Linked DNA regions of Labrenzia sp. PHM005. The protein of the gene in region 1 interacts with the protein of each later gene in a pairwise test. Links are inferred from orthologs where the notes say so. Each region holds a gene or a part of one and is shown in the gene's direction. Other genes may lie near its edges. The genes, in order: def and FJ695_RS06520.

Region 1 (11,884 bases):
GCTCGCGGCCGTGTTGTTCGGAGTCGAAGAAGATGGCCCCGCTCATGCGTTTGCCCTCGGCAGCCTAGCAAAGGCTCTGCCCGCAGGAGACTATCATTTGGCAGAGGGTTTTCCTCAACCCGAAGAAGCGGCTCTCGGATTTGCGCTATCAGGTTACAAGTTTGACCGCTATCGGAAAGCATCTGAGAAGCCGGTGCGCCTGGCGGTTCCCGATAGCATCGATCTTGATCGAATCGGCGCGATTCTGGACGGAGTCCAACTCGCAAGAGACTTGATCAACACACCGGCCAACGACCTTGGTCCGGAAGAATTGGCACAATCAATCGATACATTGTTTGCCGCACATGGGGGAGCGGGACGCTGTGTTGTTGGCGAGGATTTGCTGACAGAAGAGTTTCCGATGGTGCATGCGGTCGGACGGGCGAGCTCCCGTGAACCGCGATTGGCAGATTATGCGTGGGGCAACGAGAACCATCCAAAGATCACTCTGGTAGGCAAGGGCGTGATTTTTGACACCGGTGGCCTGAACGTCAAACCGGGCGGATCGATGACCTTGATGAAAAAAGACATGGGTGGGGCGGCCAATGTCCTTGGCCTGGCGTCGATGATCATGGCCGCCGAATTGCCGGTCAGATTGAGGGTCATTGTGCCGTGTGTCGAAAACGCAATTTCGGGGAATGCTTTCCGTCCTGGTGATATCTTGCCGAGCCGCAAGGGTATGACCGTTGAAATCGGCAATACAGATGCCGAAGGGCGCCTTGTCTTGGCCGATGCATTGGCGCTGGCTGATGAGGAAAGTCCGGACCTTCTGATCGATATGGCGACCTTGACCGGCGCTGCCCGCGTGGCGCTTGGCCCGGACCTGCCGCCGTTCTACACCGATGACGATGCGCTTGCCGAAGATATTGCTGTGATGTCCGAAGCGGCCACCGATCCTTTGTGGCGGATGCCGCTTTGGCAGCCGTATATGAAATATCTCGACAGCAAGGTCGCCGATATCAATCACATCAACACCTCTGGAACCGGATTCGCCGGATCCATCACCGCGGCGCTCTTCTTGTCCCGCTTTGTTGAGAAGGCTCACAGCTGGGTGCACTTCGATATTTTCGGTTGGACGCCGGCCGAAAAACCCGGAAAGCCAATGGGGGGTGAAGCGCAGGGCATCCGGGCTTTGTTTGATCTCATCAGTGAGCGATATTCGAACGGACAATAACGGCCCCGAAACGTTTTTATGTTTCAATGGTCATGATTGGGGTAGGGAACACGTCATTCATGGCCATAGAAATGCGCGCCGCACAGGCGCTTAGGCTCATGCACGAAGTCAATTTGACGCTGGTACGGGGCAGCGAACAGGATCTGTCCGCGCGCCAATTGACGATCCTATTGACTGTTTATCTCGAGCCACCGCCCCATACTGTTCGCGGGCTCGCTTCCAAACTGAATGTCACCAAACCGGCGATCACCCGGGCGCTCGATACGCTGGGCAGCATGCGTTTGTTATCGCGCAAACGCGATGATGCCGACAAACGCAACGTGATTATCACCCGCACAGTCGAAGGGGCGCTCTATTTGGAGCAGCTCGGAGATCTTATTGCGGAAAAGGCAGCTGAACTGCCGCGTTAGCGGTTGAGCTCTGTTTGTCTCCTTCAGTCCATCAGTTAGATTGTTTCTTATGCAGAAAACCTTTGACCGCCGCCGCCACCCTGTTCGAGAAGACCTTGCTGCCAGGTCCTATGAAGGTCAGGTATCCGCTGACAGGTTTGTGGATGGGCTGGTATTTCAAGTTTGTGTTGACCGGATGGCGTTGCGGCCGCAACCCCGACCGGATCTCTCGATTGATACCGAAGCCCTGTTTGGAGAAGAGATCACGGTCTATGAGCAAACCCCGGAAGGCTGGGCCTGGGGGCAATTAGCAACAGACGGATATGTCGGATGGTTTTCCTCAGATGCCATTGAAAAACGGCAGACACCGACGCATCGCGTCAGAGCTTTACGCACTTACCGCTATCCGGCAGCCGAACTCAAGATGCCGCCCTTGGACCTCCTGTCCATGGGAGCGGCTGTTTCAGTCACGGGTGAAGCTGAAACACGGGGATGCCGATATGCTTTGTTGAGTGACGGCTCGGCTGTTGTGGCAAAACATCTGGTGCCCCTGGATCACATGGAAACCAATTGGGTTGCGACTGCTGAGGAGTTTTTAGGAACGCCTTATCTATGGGGTGGACGCAGCAGTCTTGGACTGGACTGCTCGGCGCTGGTTCAACTGGCAGCGCAGACCGGCGGGATTTCTTTACCGCGGGACAGCGACATGTTGGAAGCTGAGGCCGGAGACCAAATTTCCTTCAGCGATTTATCCAAGCTGCGCCGTGGCGATCTTCTGTTCTGGAAAGGACACGTCGGGATCATCAGTGGACCGAACCAGCTGCTTCACGCCAACGGCCACACCATGACTGTGGCCTATGAAGCATTGGATGAAGCCGTTGCCCGGATAGCGGCAACTGAATGGGGCGCTATTACCAAAGCCCGCCGTCTAGCCTGATCTTTCCAAACACCGATTAACGGTCAGGCGTTAAAGCCAGTTGCGGCGCATCGCTTTGTTGAGTCTCTCCCCCGGACGTCACTTCGCCCAATTCCAGATCCTCGATTTTGCGGCTGCGTTTGCCGATCTTTTCCGAAGAAATCAGGATCTGATCGATATCCTTGTTGGCCTGCGCAAAGTGGGACTGCAGCTTTCCGACGCGGTCATTGAGACGGCTGACATCGGCAATCAGGTGGCCGACTTCGGCCTGAATAAGATGCGCCTGTTCCCGCATCTTGGCATCCCGCAAGACCGCCTGGATCACCTGAATAGAAAGCATCAGCAAGGACGGCGACACGATCACGACGCGCGCCCGGTGTGCTTTCTGGATCAGATCTTCAAAACGCTCATTCAGCTCGGCAAATACGCTTTCTGATGGCACGAATAGAAAGGCCGTGTCCTGGGTCTCGCCAGGAAGCAGATATTTGTCGCCGATGTCCTGTATGTGTTTGGTAAAGTCCTTGCGGAACTGGGCTTGAGCATATTTGAGCTGCTCGTCTGTTTCCGCCTTCTTTAAGAGATTGAACGCTTCAAGCGGAAACTTCGCATCGATCGCCAAAGGCGGCGCACCGTTGGGCATATGGATCAAGCAATCCGGCCGGCTGTTGTTCGACAGCGTCGCTTGGAAAGAATAGCCGCTTGGTGCGAGCTGATCCTGAATGATCGCTTCCATGCGGCCCTGACCGAAAGCCCCACGGGTCTGTTTGTTCGACAGGATCGCCTGTAACTGACCCACTTGCCCGGAAAGATCTGTTATCGTGGCTTGGGCCCGGTCGATGACGGCGAGCCGTTCGTGTAGATGCCGGAGGCCGTCTTGGGTGCGTTTGCTGGTGTCAGCCATAGACAGGCCGAGTTTGTGGCCCATCCCGTCGAGCCGCTCGTTGACCGCCCGCATCATGTCCGACTGCCGAGACCCAAACACCTCTGCCATGGTCTGCATCCGGCCGGTCATTTCGCCTTGGGATTTCAGCAACTGAGAGAGATGGCTTTCCAGTTCGTGTATGCGTTCGGTAGCCGCAGAATCAGCTTCAGCCCGCCAGCGAATTTCCCGCATGGTCTTCATCACCAGCCAGACAATAAGTGCAAGCAAAAGCAGCCCGCCAGCAACAGCGGTTTCCAAAATCGTGACGGGCCGGCCACTAAACACAAACAGGATCTCATTCATGAAACAAACATAGAACGATTCGGTGCAAAGAACAGCGGAGAAGCTGCTTTCCCCGCCTAAGATTCGGTCCGAACTTGTCGGAATTGCGCGTTGACCGGAAAGCTGGGATTGCCTATGTCAGGCCCATGACAAAACGTTCGATTATTACGATTCCGGATCCGGTTCTCCGTGAAGTGTGCGCACCGATTGAAACGGTGGATGCAGAAACTGTTGCCCTGGCCGATGACATGCTGGAAACCATGTATGACGCCCCGGGCATTGGCCTTGCTGCCAGCCAGGTCGGCATATTGAAGCGCATTTTCGTTTTGGATGTTGCCAAGGAAGATGCACCCAAAGAACCGATGGTGTTCATCAATCCGGAAATCGTCTGGTCGAGTGAAGACCTGTCCGTCTATCAGGAAGGCTGTTTGTCCATCCCTGACTACTATGAGGATGTGGAACGCCCAGCGGAAGTGGCGGTCAAGTTTCTCAACCGCGAGGGCGCGGAACAGGAAATTAAGGCGGATGGTTTGCTGGCGACCTGCATTCAGCATGAGCTTGACCATCTCAATGGCAAGCTGTTCATTGACTATCTGTCAAAATTGAAGCGCGACCGCGTTGTCAAGAAATTCACCAAACAGGCAAAGCTGGCTGGTAAGTTATAAGACCTGTGTCCGGCTGATGGAAAGACGGACATTATGGATCAAGCATTGTTCTTGAAGCTTTTTGCCGCGCTGTTCGCGATTATGAACCCGATCGCGAACTTGCCAGTGTTTTTGTCGCTGACGGCCGACCGCGGACCGGCTTTTGAACGCAAGACAGCCTTTACTCTTCTGATCAGCCTGTCGGTTGGCGCCGCGGTTATTGCAGTGACCGGAAATGCGCTCCTGAACATGTTCGGCATCAGCCTGGATGCATTCCGGCTTGCAGGCGGTTTTCTGATCCTTCTGATCGCCTTGAACCTGATTTCCGGTGAGCAAAGCAAAGCGCATCATGGAACCGAACAGGAAAAAGAACACCACGCGGCACAGGATAATCCGGCGATCTATCCGCTAACAGTTCCAATTCTGCTCGGCCCTGGGTCGATTTCGACGATGATCATCTATCGGGGTGAGGTGACTGGGATTTCCAGTGAGATCGCTTATGTGGCCGCGATCGCGGCAGCGATTGGGGTACTGATCGCGACTTTTTTCGCTGCACCGCTGCTGTCTCGTTTTCTGGGTCAGACCGCGACAAGCGTGATGAGCCGGCTCATGGGCATGATTTTGGCGGCAATTGCGATGGAAATGATAGTCGGTAGCCTCAAAGCCCTGTTGCCTGGACTGGCCTAATCGCGCCATAAGGCACGTAGACCCTCACACTTCGCCTAGGAAGCCTATGTCCCTCCGTGTTGTTTTTATGGGCACGCCTGATTTTTCCGTGCCGACCCTGATGGAAATCGTTGGCCAGGGCCATGATGTTGTTGCCTGCTATTCCCAGCCGCCACGTCCGGCCGGCCGTGGAATGGACCTGAAAAAGTCCCCGGTGCATGAGGCCGCTGAATCCTTCGGGATCCCAGTCTTTACGCCCACCAGCTTGAAAGATCCGGAAGAGCAAGCGCAATTTGACGAGCTGAATGCGGATGTTGCCGTTGTGGTCGCCTATGGCCTTTTGCTGCCGAAGGCGATTCTGGATGCGCCAGAACAGGGCTGCCTGAACCTGCATGCCTCGATCTTGCCGCGCTGGCGGGGAGCTGCACCGATCAATCGGGCCATTATGGCAGGCGATACGGAAACCGCGGTTCAAATCATGCATATGGAAGAGGGGCTCGACACTGGTCCCGTCTGCATGTCGGAAACAGTTGCGATTGGCCCGAACATGACCGCGGGCGAACTGCACGACCAGCTGTCAAGCCTCGGTGGAGACTTGATGGTGCGTGCCCTGGCTGCTTTGTCCCGTGGTGCGCTGGGCGAACAGGTGCAAGCTGAAGACGGTGTGACCTACGCGGCCAAACTTTCCAAACAAGAAACGCAAATCGACTGGTCATTGTCTTCAGAAGACGTGCACAATCATATTCGCGGCCTGTCGCCGTTTCCTGGTGCTTGGTGCGAGATGTCGCTGGGCGGAAAGACTGAGCGGGTCAAAATCCTACGCAGCAGTCTTGCAGACGGAAATGGTGCTGCCGGAACCGTTCTGGCTGTAGACGATGCCCCGGTCATTGCATGCGGTTCGGGTGCTGTGCGGTTGGAACAGGTCCAACGTGCCGGCAAAAAGCCGATGAGTGGAGCCGATTTCCTGCGCGGAGCTGCCCTTACTGTTGGCGCGTCCGTCAGTTAACATGCGCCAGGAGCGTATCATGAGCGAACTGATGACAGGATCTGACTTGGTCGTACGGGATCTGGAGCCCGCGGATGAAGCAATCGTGCGCGAATTGCTGCTGGCAGTCTATCCATCTGACATGGAAGCAAGGCTGGTCCACAAGCTGCGCCATTGCGGCGCTTTGGTCCTGGAACAGGTGGCTGTTGATGAGAACGGCGCGATTGTCGGTCACGTTGCCTACAGCCGGGTCACCAATGCCGCAATTGGGCCGGGTCAAGCAATTCAAGTCGCATGCCTTTCTCCGGTTTCTGTCTTGCCAAATGTCCAGCGCCAAGGTGTTGGAGATCGCCTAATCCGGTCTTCCTTGAAAAGCCTTTCAGAACTGGAGGAAGACCTCGTTCTGGTTCTCGGACCTCCGGCATATTTTCCGCGGTTCGGTTTTGATCCCGAATTGGCAAAGAAGATCCACGGTCCCTATGCCGGTGGTGCATTTATGGCGCTGGCGTTGACCGAAGCTGGAACCAAAAATCTGCCGATCGAGGTGGCGTTTGCCACGCCGTTTGAAGAATTCGAATAAGACAAGAACATGCCGCGATACAAACTGACGGTGGAATATGATGGCCGGCCCTTTTCCGGCTGGCAGCGCCAGGCAAATGCCCCTTCTGTTCAGGCGGTGATTGAGGGAGCGATCAAAGCCTTTTCAGGAGAAGATGTCACGATTGGCGGGGCAGGGCGGACGGACACCGGCGTACATGCAACAGGCCAAGTGTGCCATGCTGATCTGTCAAAGACTTGGCCAGTTAAAACCATCATGGGGGCGATGAATTTTCATTGCCAGCCAGATCCGGTTGTCATTCTGGATTGCGAGGAAATGCATGAAGGGTTCGATGCCCGTTTTTCCGCGATCCGTCGGGCGTACCGGTACCGTATTCACAATCGCTTACCACCGCTGACCCATCAGCTGGGACTTGCTTGGCATGTCAAACACGAGCTGGATGCTGATGCGATGCATGCGGCTGCTCAGGAGTTCGTCGGCCATCACGACTTCACCACCTTCCGGCATTCCCGCTGCCAGGCGAAAAGCCCGGAAAAAACACTGGAGCACTTTTCGGTTTATCGGGATGGGGAATTCGTCATTGCCGAGTGTTCCAGCCGGTCCTTTCTGCACAATCAGGTCCGGTCCATGGTCGGGACGTTGCGACTGATCGGCGAAGGCCGATGGGGACCAGGGGACATCACAAAGGCCTTGCAAGCGAAGGACCGCAAGGCGTGTGGCCCGGTTGCCCCCGCCGATGGCCTTTATCTCACCCGCGTCGATTACCGGCCGGCCCAGGTGGATATTGAAGCACTTGCCGAGTGGCAGGTGCGCAAGGCCGCAATGGAGGCTGCGGCTGATAAAGAAACAGCCGGAAGCAGCAGCGCTTAAGCGCTGCCGGGTTCTTCAGGAATTGTCACGCATTTCTTGTAGAGATGCCAAGTCGTATGCCCGAGGATTGGCAATGTGATGATCAGCCCGATAAAGGCGGGCGCCATTGAAACAATCAAAACAGCAGTGACCACAAATGCCCAGCCGATCATTGGTACTGGGGATGTCGCAACGGCCCGGACGCTGGAAATCATCGCTGTGATGAAATCCCGGTCTTCTTCCAAAAGCATTGGAAAGGAAATGACCGTCAGAGAGAACAAGATCAGCGATAAGACCGCACCGACGACGTGACCAACTGCGAGAAACATCAAGCCTTCGGGGCTGCCAATAACGGCGTTCAGAAATTCCTCGAACGAGGCAAATGAGCGGAAGCCCAAGAACAGCGCCAAAAGCAAACGGACCTGATACATCCACATGATCTGGATGAACAGGACAACGAAGGCCATCCAGGAGAGTTCACGGCCCTTTTGCGCCCACATGGCGCCGAGAACTTTCGACCAGGACAGCTCTTCACCGGTCTTCAGGCGCCGGCTGACTTCATAAAGGCCGACTGCGGCAAATGGGCCGATCAAAACGAAACCAGCTGCGGCTGGGTATGACAAGTAGCTCAAATTAAGTGCGGCAGCACTGAGAATAACGAACAGGCCGCCGACAGCAAAAAAGGCTCCGATAGCCAAACCGTAGACCGGAGCTGCCCGAAAATCGTTTAATCCGGCGGCAAGGGCATCAATGACGTCATTTACGGTAATCTTGTTGATCTGCGGCATCGGCCGCACACCCGCATTCAGCGTCTCCTGATCATTCATATGGCCGCTTCCTCCCAAAAGCTTAATTCATTTCCTCTTGTGCGGAGATGATAAGCCTGCAGGTGTGCTGCCGCCAATGCGCAGAAGGGCGTATTTTTTCAAAACAGTCAAACAGCCGGTTTCGGAGTAGCAGCCTCAGCAGCGGCCGCTGCAATTGCCTCCTTCTGTGGCTCGTCCAATTTGGCAGTCTCCGGAAGCTGGACACGGACTTCTTTCCGCGCAAATTGAATGCCGTTTTCTTCAAACGCCTTTTGGACCCGTTTGTAGATCTCTCTACGGACACCAAACTGCTTGCCTGGTTTTGTGGTAAACTTTCCGCGGACCACGATGCCAACATCGTCGACATCGGCAACACCCTGGCCTTTGAACGGGGCGAGAAGGTCGTCCTTATATTCGTCCATCTCCATGATCTCCTGGCCGATTTTCTTGAAGATCTTTCGGACCTTCTCCTGATCAGTGTCGAAGGGGATGGTGAACTTCAGCTTCATGATCACCCAGTCGCGCGACAGGTTGGTGAGATTGGAAATCTGACCATAAGGCACGACATGGACGGCACCTTTGGTGCCGCGCAGCTGCATCGACCGGATCGAGATTTTTTCAATCGTGCCTTGAGCACCGCCAGTGTTGATGAATTCGCCCATGCGGAAGGCATCGTCCATCAGGAAGAAAATGCCAGCGACGACATCGCTCACAAGCGTTTGCGCACCAAAGCCAATTGCCAAGCCTACAATGCTGGCGCCGGCAATCAGCGGGGTGATGTTGACCCCAAGTTGGCTCAAGCCTAGCAGCACGGTGAGGGTAACTATGGTGACCTGTAGAACGATCCGGACTAGAGGCAGAATCGTCGCCAAGCGGGATTTGCCGGCTCCGCCCATTTCCGATTCTTCGTCCTGTGTTTCCTGTGGAGGCGAATCTTTCGCCAGCTGCTGACTAACCCAAAGGTTTGTAATTTCCCAGGCCAGATATCCAGCTGCGAGGATGAGAAGAAATATGACGCTGTTGCGGGCAACACCGGATCCCCCGTCACCTCCAAGGGCCAACAGGTTCAGCCCGTAGATGCGGCCTACGGTAAGGATGAGAAATGCGAGCAATGCCACACGGGCAATCCGCACATAGCTATATCGGGTCTGCAAATGGGCTGCTTCCGCGACGGGGCCTTCGCCTTGCATTGGCGGAACAATGTGCGACACGATCCCGCGCACCATGGTGTCGAGAAACGGCGCAAAGACCACCAAAGCGATGACCGCAAGCGAGCGGCCAGCCGTCAGTGAATCGATACCAATGCTGGAGGTCACCTGAATCAAAAGCCAGTTGAAGGCAATGAAGGCCATGGAAAAGTAGGGCCAGAACTGTGCCATGCGTTCCAGCCCGCTGGTCGGATCATCATCATCGCCCAGAATGATGCTGGTTAATCCATGCCGGGCTTGCCAAATGATTGCGATAATCCAGGCATTGACGCCAAAACCGACAAAAAAGCGGTAGGTCTCTCCGACATCAGCGCCAGCTCCTTGCATCACATTGCGTAGGAAAAAGGCAACGCCAACAAAGGCGAAAAGAGTTGTAAAACTGCGGTAGAGAGATTTGGCCGTCGCATCATTGGCGGTCACCAGCCGAAGTTCACTTCGATGCGGGGCAAGCGCAAAGCGCAACAGGGCTGCGACAGCACGCGGCAGCAGTACGATCCAGAAAACGGCTTGAAGGGCATAAGACCGCATGACCGGGTCGAAGACGGCTACTCTCGCAACGATGAGAACGATAAGGGCAAAGATGATGAGGCCGCCAAGATCGAGGCCTGCCCGGCTCGAAACGATTTTGACAGTTTCATAAAGAGACGTTGGTTTTAACGATTGAATTGTCTCTCTTCGCGAGGCCACAATACGGTTGAAAAGGAATTCTGCGCCAAACCCGGCAACGAGCAGCAGGCCAATTGCGCCAAAAAGTATGTGGACCGGTCCTGCAATATCCCCAGCAAACAAGGCGCCGATGCCACCAATGATCCCTGTTGCAAGGGCAGGTAGACTTTGAAAATTGCTGACAACCATAGCACCGAAAGCATTCAGGCCGGATTGCAAGCGCTCCAACAGATCGGGTCCTCCGCCGGAAAGTGCTCCAGCAGTCTTTTTGGCATCCGCCCCTTGTTGTAGCAGCGTCACCAAATCAGCCAAGGCGCCGACCTGTTGAGGATCAAGGTCGGAAGCAAGTTTTTCCATCGCTTCTTGTTGGAGTGCCGGAGGGAGAGCAGAAGCGGTTTCCTGGGCTTGCGTGGCGGATATCAATGGGAAGAGCAGAAGGAAAGTCGAGAGAAGCACACAGATGAGGTCTCTATTACTTGAAGCACGGATCATGGATGCCCTCTCAGAATTCGATTCCAGAAAATGTTGGCGTGATTTGCACGAACCGCGAAATCAGCAATAAAATTACGTTGGGGTATTAATGGCGCGATATTGTCAGAAAAGCCAGAGGGCGTACCGGCGTGCGTTTTCCTGGTGAACAGCGCTTGATCCCAATCTCTTAAGCGACTAACTCCTTTTCAGAACTTTCATTTACAAGTGGAACCTATGACCAACGCTCGCGGCGCCAACATTGCCCCCGGTCCAATTTGGGCCCTGCTCAGTCCGATCGGGCGAATGGGGCGTGAACCCTATTGGCTTTGTTTTGCTCTTGTCTGGACCGTAATTGCAATCTCCGTGAACATGTGGTGGGGATCGGCAGAAATCGAATTTGTCGATGAAACCATCGCAATTTCGCAGTTTATGGAATCCAACCCTCTTTTCCCGTTCCTGTTCTTCATTTTGCAGTGGTTTGAATTGGCGCTGGTGATTAAGCGTCTTCAGGATATGGGTTTCAGCGGCTTTTTTGCCTTGCTGATTTTTGTCCCCGGGTTGAATATCCTCATGGTCCTCATCGTCGGCTTTGTGCCCAGCCAAGCTGAACCCAATCGGCACGGTCCATTGCCAAACAGCTACTGGCGCAAAAGCTGACCTTCCTGAAACGCAATCCCAAGTCGAACGAAGTCCCCCTCTTATGTCCTTGTCTCCTGCCTCTGCCATCGCCCGTGATTTGATCCGGTGCCCGTCTGTCACACCTTTGGAAGGCGGCGCTTTGACAGAGCTTGAAAGCCTTTTGAAGAATGCCGGATTTCGGGTAGACCGGGTGACATTCCGGGATGAGGATACGCCGGACGTTGAAAACCTGTTTGCGTCCATTGGATCCGGTGCGCCGCATTTTGTTTTTGCAGGCCATACCGATGTTGTCCCCGCTGGCGCGGACGCCGATTGGCGACACGGTCCCTTTGAAGGTGCGATAGAGGAGGGGGTGCTATTCGGCCGCGGTGCAGTCGATATGAAAGGCGGTATAGCGTCTTTTGCGGCAGCCGCTCTGGACTTCGTAAAAGCGCAAGGACCAGGTTTTGGCGGAACCATATCCTTCCTGATCACCGGCGATGAAGAAGGACCGGCGGTCAATGGTACAGTTAAGCTGCTTGAATGGGCCGAAGCGCAGGGACATAAGTTTGACGCTTGCATTGTCGGCGAGCCAACCAATCCAAACATTCTTGGTGATGCCATTAAAGTCGGCCGCCGCGGCTCGCTCTCGGGGATCGTGACGGTAACCGGCGTCCAGGGGCACGCTGC
Region 2 (11,989 bases), 1.3 Mb from region 1 along the record:
CTTCTTTGTCCCGGCCTATTCAGGCTGATCCTTGGGATGTTAAAAAATGTCTGATCAAACCCGCCATATTCTGAAATCTGCGCGTGTGCCGCTGGCTCTCTGCGGTGTCCTCGCCGCCGTCAACATCTACCTGTTCTCCAGCGGGGCTTACGTCGACATTCAAGCGCTCCTGGAGGCGATCTGTTTCCCATCCATGGAGACCCTTCAGCTGCGCGGCGCTTTGGGGTTTTCAGGCGAGGTGATGACCGCCAGCCCGCATCCGGAGCCCGGCTCTTCCAATCATCTGCAAGACATGGTCGCCATGTGGACGCCAGACCTCAGCTGGGCGTCGGCCTATGTGGATCTCATCCGGCTTGCGCATCTGGCCGGTGTTGCAATCGGGCTCGGAACCGTCGTTTCTGCCGCCCTGTCGGTCCGTCAGATGATAACAAAGGGCATGAGCCGGCAACTCCTGGAGTTTGTCGACAAATCACATCGCCAGATCGCTTGCGCCATTGCCATTCTCTGGATTTCCGGACTTGCTTTGATTGGAGTGCGCACCAATTTCGATCCAAGTGCGTTCTCTCCAAAACTCGTCACCAAGCTGGCCGTCGTCACGATCCTGACGATAGATGCGGTTTTGATGCGACAGCTGGTGGCCCCGCTGCTTAAGGAATACGCCGGCCGGCCGCTGGCGGCCTTGGCCTTACCGCAAAAGTTGCTGATTGCAAATTGTGCCGCGCTGTCCGGCGCCAGCTGGCTCTATGCCCTGATGCTCGGCGCGTCATCCATTCTCAAAACGGCTCAGGCACCCCTTTTGGTGTCCATTGGTCTGGCTGTTTATGGCGGCGCTTATCTCATTGCTATCGGGTTTTCCATGGCATTGCACAGATCAAAACCAGTCACCCTATTCAGATATTCAGTGCCTTTGCGCTATCATAATATTTTTCAGCAGTAGCACTTTGGCCTTAGGTTTGACTTGGTCAACCCAGCTGCGCTTGCAAGGCCACTTCCGCTAGCGGTGGCCTTGAACTCAAGAGCTTCAATCCCGACCTAGTGTGAAAAGCCACTCGACAATCTGAAGGATAAAGTGTTTTGTGTTCGTCCCGGCCATCGCCTTCCTGCCGGGCGCTTTGAGATTGGATTTTCATGTCTATCGGATTTGTTCGCTCGGCCATTGTGCTGGGCCTTTTGGCCGTTGTCGGCCCATTCGCTATCGACCTTTATCTTCCGGCCATGCCGCAGATTGTGGCAGACCTGAATACCGACGATGTCGCCGTGCAGCTGACCTTTTCGGTTTATTTTGCCGCCTTCGGCGTCGCACAACTGCTTTATGGGCCGCTCGCCGACCGGTTCGGTCGCCGGCCACCGGTGTTTTTGGGTCTGGTCATCTACATTATCGGCTCGCTGATGTGCGCCTGGGCGGGCGATATTTCCGACCTTACTTTAGGCCGGTTTGTCCAAGCCATCGGCGCGGCAGCCCCGATGGTCGTCGTGCGCGCCGTGATCCGGGATCTTCACACTGGCACGGAAGCCACGAGGCTCATGGCCCTTGTCATGCTGGTGTTCAGCATTTCGCCGTTGCTCGCTCCGCTTGCCGGTAGCGGGATCATTGCCTTCGGCAGTTGGCGGCTGATTTTCATGATCTTGGGGCTTCTGGCGTTTGCGTCGATGGTTATGGTCTTTTTCCAGCTCCCTGAGACACTGGCGCCTGAACGCAGAACACCGATCAATGCCGCTGCCATGCTGCGCAGTGCAATCTATTTGTGCAAAGATTTCAAGTTTATGGGCCTGACCTTGATCAGCGGTTTTTCCCTGGCGAGTTTCTTTGTTTTCATCGCTTCCGCACCGCTGGTCTATATGACCCAATACGCACTCACACCGACCGAGTTCAGCCTCGTGTTTGCCTTTGGCGCGACCGGCTTTTTTGTGTCGTCACAATTCGCCGCGCCACTCGGAGAACGGTTTGGCATGGCGCCTGTCGCATTGACAGGTGTCGCCGGATTTGCCGCGGGAACCTGCACCCTGTTCCTACTGGTCTGGAATGGCATTGATCATCTGTACGTATTGATGACGCTGTTGTTCATCGCCAACGCGTTTCTGGGCCAGGTCATCGCCCCGACCATGGTCATGGCGTTAGAGGACCATGGGGAACATGCCGGCATGGCCTCCTCATTGGGCGGAACCCTGCAAATGGTTGCCGGCGGCATCATGATTTTCATTTGCAGCCCGTTTTTCGACCGCTCAGCCCTGCCGATGGTCGGTGCGATTGCACTGTGTGCTGTGTTTGCTCTGGTCCTTGCACTGGCAACACTCCGGCCCACCCGCCGGAGCAAAGCCGCAGCTTAAGTCGCACTTTTTGGAAGCGCAATATCCATAACGCTGCACACCTGCCCTATCAGGCCGCTTATAGCGACGTTGCGCTTCCAGAAGACAAATGGAGGCTTTACTCAAGCCGCCAGATTTCGCTTGTCATTCCCTCAAAGACCTGATGACTTGCCTCCTTGAATTGATGCGTGCCGCGCATGACTGCTTGCAGCGGCACCGGCATTCCTGTGACTTCAAACTGTTCTTTCTAAGATGGTTTCAAGTGATGGTTTGCGAATCGAAAGGCCAGGAATGTCAGAAGCGGATTTTCCGGAACAGGAATTTGAAGACCGGACTGAGCGCGCCCAGCGCCTGATGCATGCGCAAAAGCTCGATGCGCTCCTGTTCACCACAGAAGCAGAAGTCCGTTATTTCACTGGCTTCCGGACACTTTTCTGGCAAAGTCCGGCCCGGCCCTGGTTCTGCGTCCTGCCTAAGTCCGGCAAACCCTTCGCAGTGATCCCGCAAATCGGTGCCCATCTGATGGCCAGCACCTGGCTGGACGACATCCGGACCTTTGCCGCCCCGCATCCAACCGACGAAGGCGTCAGTCTTTTAAGCGCGGCGCTCAAGCCGTTTAAAACCATCGGCATGCCGATGGGCCGGGAAAGTTCCCTGCGCATGCCGCTTGTTGATTTTGATGTCGTGAAAGCAAATTTGCCGGGCGCGGTATTTCTGAACACTTCAGATCTTGTCCAACAAATACGCCACATCAAATCGGAAGCGGAGATTGCGATCCACCGCGAGATTTGCCAGATCGCCTCGCGAAGCTTCGAAAATAACCAGGCACTCTTTCATGAAGGCCAGAGCCTGAAAGAGGCCTTCCGCAAGTTCAAGATCGATCTGCTGGAACGCGGCGCCGATGATGTGCCCTATCTGGTCGGCGGGGCCGGTCAGGGTGGCTATGGCGATGTGATTTCACCACCCACAGATACGCCGCTTCGTGCAGGTGATGTCCTGATGCTGGATACCGGCTCGGTCAAAAACGGTTATTTCTGCGACTTCGACCGGAATTTTGCGATTGGCCATGCGAGTGATGATGTCAAGAACGCCCATCGGAAACTGGTTGAATCGGTTCAAGCCGCAGCTCGCATCGCCCGCCCCGGAAAAACCTGCGCGGATCTCTTCAAAGCCATGACCGATGTTCTGGGCCAATCTGACGGCGACGTCGGCCGCATGGGCCACGGGCTAGGCATCCAGCTGACCGAAACCCCATCACTCACCAGTTTCGATCAAACGGTTTTGCAGGAAAACATGGTAATTACCCTGGAACCGGGCATTGATCTCGGCGGCGGCAAGATGATGGTACACGAAGAAAACATCGTCATCCGGGATGGTGCGCCGGAATACCTGAGCACCCCGGCGGATCCGGACATTCCGGTCATTCAATAACAAGAGCGTACGACATGGATCTCAATTTCCAAACAGACAACGGCCTTGCGCATAAAGCTGCTCTTGGGCTGATCGTTCTGCAAGCCGATGAGACCATCGAAAATGAGTTCCGGCCGTTGTTTGATCAAGACGGCGTGACGCTCAATCACACCCGCATTGAAAGCGATCCGGAAGTCACGCCAGAAACTTTGATGCGGATGAAAGCGCAGCTGACGGGAACCGCAGCCCTTCTGCCAAATGCCCGCGATCTGGATGTTATTGGATACGCTTGCACATCGGCGTCAACCGTCATCGGGTCAGGGGAAGTTTCCAAAGCCGTTCAAAAAGCTCATCCAACCGCCAAAGTAACCAACCCGGCGGCGGCTGTGCTGGCCGCGCTTGAGCACTTGAACGCAAAAAAAATCGGGGTGGTCACACCCTATATCGCCGAAGTTTCCGAAGCAGTTGTTTCTCTGCTTAAAGACAATGGTCTTACGGTTGTGAACCTGGGCTCGTTTGGTCAATCAGAAGAAGCCGTCGTGGCCCGTATTTCCCCGGCCTCGGTTGAAGAGGCCATTTGCTCGGTCGGCAGTGCCCCGGAAATCGATGCCGTGTTCGCCTCTTGCACCAATCTGCGCACCTTCCCGGTGATTGAAGCCTGCGAAGCAAAACTTGGAAAACCAGTTATCAGTTCCAACTCTGCGCTCGCTTGGCACATGATGACGTTGGCAGGCCTTCCAGCGAAGGGCCAGGGGCCGGGGCGTTTGTTCGATTAACGCAAAATTCGCCGCCTTTGCGCAACAGTGTGAAAACCAATGCGCCGATCAAGGCGCTTTGCATATTGACTTCCGCCAGTTTCCGGGCAAAAACACCGCCGTCTCGAGTTTTGTCGATTGTGAGCACCTGATGACCCGGCTGAAAGCCGACATTCTGGATATGATGTCTGAAGCCCTTGCCAGCGCAACCTTTCTGCGCGGCGGGACGAAGACGGCTGCCACAACCACATTCAAACACACGACAAAGACAACCAAGACCACCGCTTAAGGTGCCGCTCATCCTGCCTCCCCGGGGATGGGAGGCGCCAGGAGCCAGCCATGCCCTGAAAGATCCGGGCAGCTGGTGAAGCGGGGAGACGGACAAGGACAAGTCGAAAAATGGGTTTCAAGATCGCAATCGCTGGAGCGACCGGCAATGTTGGCCGGGAGATGCTCGACATTCTCGCAGAACGTGGCTTTCCGGCAGACGAAGTCGTTGCATTGGCGTCCCGCCGCTCGCAGGGCACCGATATTTCCTTTGGCGACAAAACGCTGAAGGTTCAGGCGATGGAGAATTACGACTTCTCCGACACCGATATTTGTTTGATGTCCGCTGGTGGCTCCATCTCCAAAGAATGGTCTCCGAGAATCGGCGCAAAAGGCTGTGTTGTCATCGATAACTCTTCCGCATGGCGCTACGATGCGGACGTGCCGCTGATCGTTCCGGAAGTGAATGCCGACGCCATCACCGGCTTTACCAAAAAGAACATCATCGCCAATCCAAACTGCTCAACCGCGCAGCTGGTTGTCGCGCTGAAGCCGCTGCATGAAGCCGCCAAAATCAAGCGCATCGTCGTCTCCACCTACCAGTCGGTGTCCGGTGGCGGCAAGGAAGCGATGGAAGAGCTGTTCAACCAGACCCGCGCTGTCTTCGTGAACGATCCGATCGAACCGGAAAAATTCACCAAACGCATCGCGTTCAACGTCATTCCGCACATCGATGTCTTCATGGAAGACGGCTACACCAAGGAAGAATGGAAGGTGCTCGCCGAAACCAAGAAGATGTTGGATCCGGCCATCAAGGTGACCTGTACCGCCGTCCGTGTGCCGGTCTTCATCGGTCACTCAGAAAGCGTCAACATCGAGTTCGAAAACGAGATCACAGCAGAAGAAGCCCGCAACATCTTGCGCGAAGCGCCAGGGTGCCTGGTGATTGACAAGCAGGAAGACGGTGGCTACATCACCCCTTATGAATCGGCCGGTGAAGATGCGACCTACATTTCCCGCATCCGCGAAGATGCGACCATCGAAAACGGCCTCAATATGTGGGTTGTGTCCGACAACTTGCGCAAAGGCGCGGCACTCAACACGGTTCAGATCGCCGAAGTTCTGGTCAACCGCGGCCTGATCACACCGAAAAAAGCTGCTGCCTAAAGCACTTATGCGGGCGCCATCCGGCGCCCGTTTTTTCTTCTCTTCCCAGATATCATTGAGACAAGGAGCCCGGCGCCATGCCCGAGGCTTTTTCCGGTTCTTTTCAAGACTTCCAAGCCGTAACACCAAATGCTCGCTTCTCCGACTGGCTGGCAGCTAGAGCCGAGCCCTATTGGAGCGAGGCAACCGACCATGCGTTCACCCACGCGATCGGTGACGGTTCCGTGCCGGATGAGGCTTATGTCCGATACCTGATCGAAGACTATACCTTCATCACAGATCTCGCCTCTACACTGGGATATCTGGTCGCAAAAGCACCAACAATGCGCTCCAAATCTCGGCTCTCCGGGTTTCTGGCGTTGCTGACATCGGAAGAAAACGACTATTTTCTTCGGTCGTTTGAGGCTCTAGGCTTTCCGGCAGCAACTTATGAAACGGCAGCTCAAGGACCGGTTACACGGGCTTTCGCAGATCTGCTGCTGACCTCTTCCGGCAAAGGCACCTATGCCGAAGGCCTTGCCTGCCTGCTTTGTGCAGAATGGTGTTACCTGACTTGGGGTTTGCGCGAAGCGGGGCAGCCGCGTCCAGAAAAATTCTATCTGGCCGAATGGATCGATCTGCACGCCGTTGAGGGCTTTGAAAGTTTCGTCAATTGGATCCGCGAGGAAATGGATGCCGTTGGCGCTGCGCTGCCGCCGGCTCAACAGGAAAGTCTCGCAAAGATCTTCTCCAAGATGAGTGCGCTGGAAGTTGCATTTTTTGAGACAGCCTGGACCGGAGAAGCCTGTCTGCCGGAAGTGAACCCAGAAAAGGTCTGATCCTCTCATGTTCGTCTACGAGGCAGCGGCCCTTGGAGCTGCAACGCTTTGGGCCCTCACAGGCCTGATTTCTGCAGGCCCGGCTCAGCATTTGGGCGCCATTGCCTTCAATTGTACCCGCATGGCGCTTGTTGCGGTGATGCTTGTCATCTGGGTCGCCGTGACGACAGGGTGGAGCTCAATTGCCGGTGAACATGTGATGCCGCTGATCCTTTCAGGTGTGATCGGCATCTTCATGGGAGACACAGCGCTTTTTCTAACGCTGAACCGGATGGGTCCCCGCCGGACCGCAATGCTGTTTTCCCTGAATGCGCCAATGTCCGCTGTACTCGGCTGGCTGTTTTTGGAAGAACATCTGTCAGGCACACAGATTATCGGGATCTTGATCACCTTTACGGGTGTCCTGCTCGCCATCCGCTTCGGCAAGCGCAAATCCCAGCTGCACAAATGGGAAAGCATCCGGGGGCCGCTTTGGGCCGGCGTTTTGCTAGGACTGGCCGCAGCCTTGTCTCAGTCGGTCGGCTCACTGATTGCCCGGCCGGTCATGGAAACCGGCGCGGATCCAGTCGCCGCTTCCAGCTTGCGGGTCGGGATGGCCGCCCTCTGCCTTCTAGCCCTGACACGGTTGCCGGTCTCCTGGGTCAAACCGGCTGGCCGTTTTACACCATCCATCGTCGGCATCATTGCCGTTTCCGGATTTCTGGGCATGGGTCTCGGCATGACGCTGATCTTGTTCGCGCTTTCCGGTGGCGAAGTCGGCATCATCGCAACCCTGTCGGCCACAACACCTGCCGTGATGCTGCCGATGCTCTGGTGGCGCACGAAGGAAGTGCCAGCACTTGGCGCCTGGGCCGGGGCCGCGCTGGTGGTTATCGGCAGCGCACTGCTGTTTGCAAGTTAGCCGGAAACATCCTGTTGCAACAGATCCGGCATGAAGGGCAGGTCGGTCTTGCCGATGTCAATCCCCGCCTGCATATAGAGCGTCGACAGCTGGCCCCGGTGATGGGTCTGATGGTTGAACATATGGGTCAGGCATAACCAGCGCGGCCGCGTCCGGGTCTTGCCGTCGCTGCGGCTGGTCCATTCCAGAGAGCCATCCAGCCATTCACAGGTCAGATCATCTGCGAAATCTTCAATGTCACCGCACATGGCCCGGTGTGCAGCCTTCAACGCACCATAGTCTTCATAAAGGTCAACGCCGATTTTTTCGACATAATAGTCGCGACCAGTGAAATGGCGCATCCATGCCCGATCGCCGAAAAGCAAGTGATTGAGGGTCGAATGCACCGACTTAAAAAATGCGCCGCAGTCTTCCTTGCGCGCCGTATCGCTCATCTGATCGGCGGCCACATAGGCCTTGTCTGTCATCCAAGTATTATACTTCGCAAGGCGCTGATAGAGCGCCGGATCAATAGACATGAATCGTTCCAATCAAATTATCGAAGCCAAAGACCATGTGTCTTCAAAACACCAGGCCACCCGGGCTTTTTCCCAGTGAGAGCTAAAAACAGGTCAGAATTGTGAAATTCTTTTGGCAAGTCGAGACTATCGGCCTGCCGTTTGAACACGATGTACCGCCGTAGAAGGCAGATCGGCCTTCAACTGATTTGCCTTTTAGGCCTCAGATTAGCTATCAGACAACACAGCGTCCGGCGCGGCTGATGCAAACCGTTCCGTCTCTGAATTCATCACCCGCAGCTCACCGGAGCCGATGTCGAACCAGGCACCATGTAGGTCGAGCGTTCCGGACTGAACAGCCTCTTCAATAAACGGGAAAGTCACCAGATTTTTCAAAGACTGGCGGATCCCGGCATATTCCATCGCAAGCTGCGGATCGTCCGACTTGTCGACTGGCATACAGGCCATTGAAATGGCCGCAGGTTCCAGAAGCTTGATCCAACGTCCGATGAACTCGCCGGTCGCCATCGGATCATTAGCATTCTCGCGGAAAGCCTTCACACCACCGCACTGGCCATGGCCCATGACGACGATGTGCTTGACCTTTAGGCCCTTCACCGCAAATTCGATGGCTGCGCTGGTGCCATGCTGACCTTCTGTGTCTTCATAAGGTGGTACAAGATTGGCGACGTTCCGCACAACGAACAATTCGCCAGGCCCAACGTTGAAGATGCCTTCCGGCGTGACGCGGCTATCACAACAGGAAATAACCATGACATCCGGCTTCTGACCATAAACGGCCAGCCGCTCATGGGTTTCTTTCACACGGACAAAGCCCTTGTTCAAATACCGGCCATAACCATCCAATAAGTGTGAAGGAAACGTCACTGCACTACTCCTGTTGTCGTGGCACTTTTCCGCGCCAGGAATTTGGAGACGTGTCTTACATTTGTTTCTTGAAAAGCACAATTACGCTGAAAGGCCGATTTTCAGCGGTAGTTGTATTTAAAAACGTTCGGCCCTTAACACCTGACAGTCGGTTACACTGACCACACCAATGTGCCTTTCAACCACTTCAAAGGCGCTTTCCAGCAATTCATCAAGGCGTTCCGGGCGGATGATACACGTGATCGCGACCATCCCCCCGGCACGCGAGACTTGCCCTTCCCGGCTCCAGCGGCCGGAGCGGCCGCTGCCGCCAAGCACCGGCAAAATCGTGTAGCCGGTAACTCCCGCTCTTTCGATGGCATCGGTCAGGCGGCTTTCCATCGGGGCTTCGATAATGATTTCCACCCGTTTCGCTGGGTTCATCTCCATTGGTTTAATCTCCCACGGCCTGTGCAATGCTCAGATAGAACGGGATTCCGAGCGTCAAGTTGAATGGGAACGTGATCCCGAGCGACATGGTTAAATAAATAGAGGGATTGGCTTCCGGCAAGGCCACCCGCATGGCGGCCGGAACCGCGATATATGAGGCTGAGGCACTCAAGGTCATCAACAGCACGGTGCCGCCTGTTGAGAGACCGATCAGGCTTGCCGCTGCCAGCCCCGCCGCTGACCCAAGGACCGGCATCAAAATGCCGAAACTGATGAGACCCGGACGCATCTGATGGGCGCTGGCCCGCAAACCCCGGCCGGCGACCAGCCCCATATCAAGCAGAAACAGACACAAAACCCCTTTGAACGGGGACACAATAAAGCTCTCGATCTCTTTCAAGCCGTCCTTGCCGGTCAGGAAACCAATCAAGAAGGACCCGACGAGAAGAACGATCGATCCGTTCAACAGGATTTCCCGCCAAAGGCCTTGTGTATCCTTTTCCCGGGCCTTTGCGGACCCATTGCCAGAATACTTCGCGACAATCCAAAGAGCGGACAGGATCGCTGGCGCTTCCATCACTGCGGCAACAGCGACCAAATATCCCTCACTGGTGATGCCTTGGCTTTCCAGCACGGACGTTGCGGCAACAAACGTGACGATAGATATGGATCCATAGTGGCCGGCAACCGCCGCGGCGTCGACAACGCTCAATCGCGTCATGACGCGCAAGAGCGCAAACGCCAGAAACGGCAATGCAAAAGACAGAATGGTACCGGCGATCAATGAGAGGATTAAAGTTCCATCTATTCCGTGAGCACTGACGCTGACGCCGCCCTTAAATCCGATCGCAAACAACAGATAGATCGACAGTGTTTTGGCCGCTGCTTCGGGGACCGACAAATCCGAGCGGACAAGCGCCGCTACCAGTCCAAGCGCAAAAAACAAGATGATGGGCGACACAAGATTTTGTGCCGCCAACCCAAGCACCGTCTCAACCACGTTATTCTGCCCCTATGCGGTATGCCTCTTCGGCATTATCCGAGTTTATACGTAACAATACGTATTCGGACGCATGTGGGCATTGTCTGGCTCAGGTCAAGAAGAAAGGTGCCGAAAATCAGATCTATCGGCCTGGAAAAGCTCAGGTCGCCACATTCACTTTATGCGGCGGGTCATCCGCTTCGGGATGATCCTGATAGGCATGCCGCACGTTTTGCGGCGGCACTCTATCAACGGGTCCCGGCAAAGGATGCACCGGCCCGTGGTCAATGCCGGGCTCTAGTACTTCCAGAGCAGCAGCCTGATAGGCCGCCATACCATCTAGAACGTGACTTTCAATGTGATGATCGTCAATGAGTACGGCCGGCGCCTCATCTGGGCTGCCGGTGTCTTGATCTTGGCGCTCTGCGGTACTCTTTTGTCTGCGGCCGTAGCCGGTGCCATCACCGTCCCGGTCGGCTGGATACTCTGTCGCATGCGCCACGACCTGGGCCGGAACCGGCCGTTCAATCGTCGTCGCCATTTGGGCCTCCTGGCCATCAGAGAAGGACCGCCTTCTGGCGGACCTCCTCCGAGTTTCTCAACAAACAGTTAACGAATCTTTACGTTAGGTTAACTGCTTGTTTCGATAGACGCAATTCTACCAATGCCCGTTGATACGGCTCACGCAGCCTGTTCTGCGCGGCTGCCGACGATCTTAACGACATCGGCCATAATATCGGTCAGTTGGAAGTCTTTTGGCGTATAAACCGCCGCGACGCCCATAGCCTTCAGCTGTGCGGCATCTTCATCCGGGATAATGCCACCGACGACAACAGGAATGTCATCAGCACCGGCAGATCTCAAACGCTCTATCACATCGCGCACCAGCGCCAAATGAGATCCGGACAGGATGGACAGACCAATCACATGAACATCTTCTTCCACCGCCGCATTGACAATCTGCGCCGGTGTCAGGCGGATGCCTTCATAGACAACTTCCATGCCGCAGTCGCGGGCCCGCACGGCAATCTGTTCAGCACCATTGGAGTGACCATCAAGACCCGGTTTACCAACCAGGAACTTGAGCCGCCGGCCGAGTTTTTCCGACGCAGCTTCCACATCCGCCCGGACTGCAGCCAGATCACCAGCATCATCGCTGACGGACTGACCGACGCCCGTTGGAGCCCGGTACTCGCCAAAAACTTCCCGCAAGGTCCGGCCCCATTCGCCGGTGGTGACACCGGCTTTTGCCGCTGCAATGGACGGTTCCATGATGTTGCGGCCTTCATTTGCCGCAGACCGCAATTCCGCAAGCGCGGCATCGACAGCACCTTGATCCCGAGCGTCGCGCCAGGCCTTGACCTTTTCAATTGCCTCGTCTTCGACATGTTCCGGAACAGTCAGGATGCCACCGTCTTCTCCCGCTGCCAGCGGTGACGGCTCGCTTTCGGTCCACTTGTTGACACCAACAACAACCTGATCACCGCTCTCAATGCCAGACAGGCGCAAAGAGTTTGATTCCACCAGCTTGCGTTTCATGTAGCTGGATTCAACGGCTGCAACCGCGC

What was found.
Region 2: the proteins of def (region 1) and FJ695_RS06520 interact in binary tests that used the Escherichia coli proteins (3 or more experiments, as listed by UniProt). The link is inferred for Labrenzia sp. PHM005 from one-to-one orthologs.

What each region holds. Positions count from the first base shown.
Region 1 is NZ_CP041191.1:80,203-92,086, reverse strand. The notes cover bases 2,882-5,627. They hold def (peptide deformylase), read left to right. Parts: upstream 2,882-3,868; coding sequence 3,869-4,387; downstream 4,388-5,627. Other genes in these bases: fmt (methionyl-tRNA formyltransferase), read left to right, coding at 5,100-5,627; FJ695_RS00560 (MarC family protein), read left to right, coding at 4,421-5,053; FJ695_RS00570 (DNA recombination protein RmuC), read right to left, coding at 2,882-3,743. Also shown: FJ695_RS00585 (M17 family metallopeptidase), read left to right, coding at 1-1,213; FJ695_RS00580 (MarR family transcriptional regulator), read left to right, coding at 1,273-1,623; FJ695_RS00575 (NlpC/P60 family protein), read left to right, coding at 1,673-2,539; more of FJ695_RS00570, read right to left, coding at 2,556-2,881; more of fmt, read left to right, coding at 5,628-6,038; FJ695_RS00550 (GNAT family N-acetyltransferase), read left to right, coding at 6,058-6,597; tRNA pseudouridine(38-40) synthase TruA, read left to right, coding at 6,607-7,446; FJ695_RS00540 (DUF2189 domain-containing protein), read right to left, coding at 7,443-8,252; FJ695_RS00535 (mechanosensitive ion channel family protein), read right to left, coding at 8,360-10,597; FJ695_RS00530 (DUF805 domain-containing protein), read left to right, coding at 10,811-11,233; dapE (succinyl-diaminopimelate desuccinylase), read left to right, coding at 11,277-11,884. UniProt on the Escherichia coli protein: Removes the formyl group from the N-terminal Met of newly synthesized proteins. Requires at least a dipeptide for an efficient rate of reaction. N-terminal L-methionine is a prerequisite for activity but the enzyme has broad specificity at other positions.
Region 2 is NZ_CP041191.1:1,426,375-1,438,363, reverse strand. What follows is about bases 4,038-6,888. They hold FJ695_RS06520 (aspartate-semialdehyde dehydrogenase), read left to right. Parts: upstream 4,038-4,871; coding sequence 4,872-5,906; downstream 5,907-6,888. Other genes in these bases: FJ695_RS06510 (DMT family transporter), read left to right, coding at 6,732-6,888; FJ695_RS06515 (TenA family protein), read left to right, coding at 5,984-6,724; FJ695_RS27965 (hypothetical protein), read left to right, coding at 4,624-4,761; FJ695_RS06525 (aspartate/glutamate racemase family protein), read left to right, coding at 4,038-4,493. In the rest of the region: FJ695_RS06540 (hypothetical protein), read left to right, coding at 47-937; FJ695_RS06535 (multidrug effflux MFS transporter), read left to right, coding at 1,129-2,328; FJ695_RS06530 (Xaa-Pro peptidase family protein), read left to right, coding at 2,599-3,738; more of FJ695_RS06525, read left to right, coding at 3,753-4,037; more of FJ695_RS06510, read left to right, coding at 6,889-7,625; FJ695_RS06505 (DinB family protein), read right to left, coding at 7,622-8,143; FJ695_RS06500 (carbonic anhydrase), read right to left, coding at 8,351-9,010; FJ695_RS06495 (P-II family nitrogen regulator), read right to left, coding at 9,128-9,439; FJ695_RS06490 (sodium-dependent bicarbonate transport family permease), read right to left, coding at 9,444-10,439; FJ695_RS06485 (hypothetical protein), read right to left, coding at 10,582-10,962; FJ695_RS06480 (protein meaA), read right to left, coding at 11,103-11,989.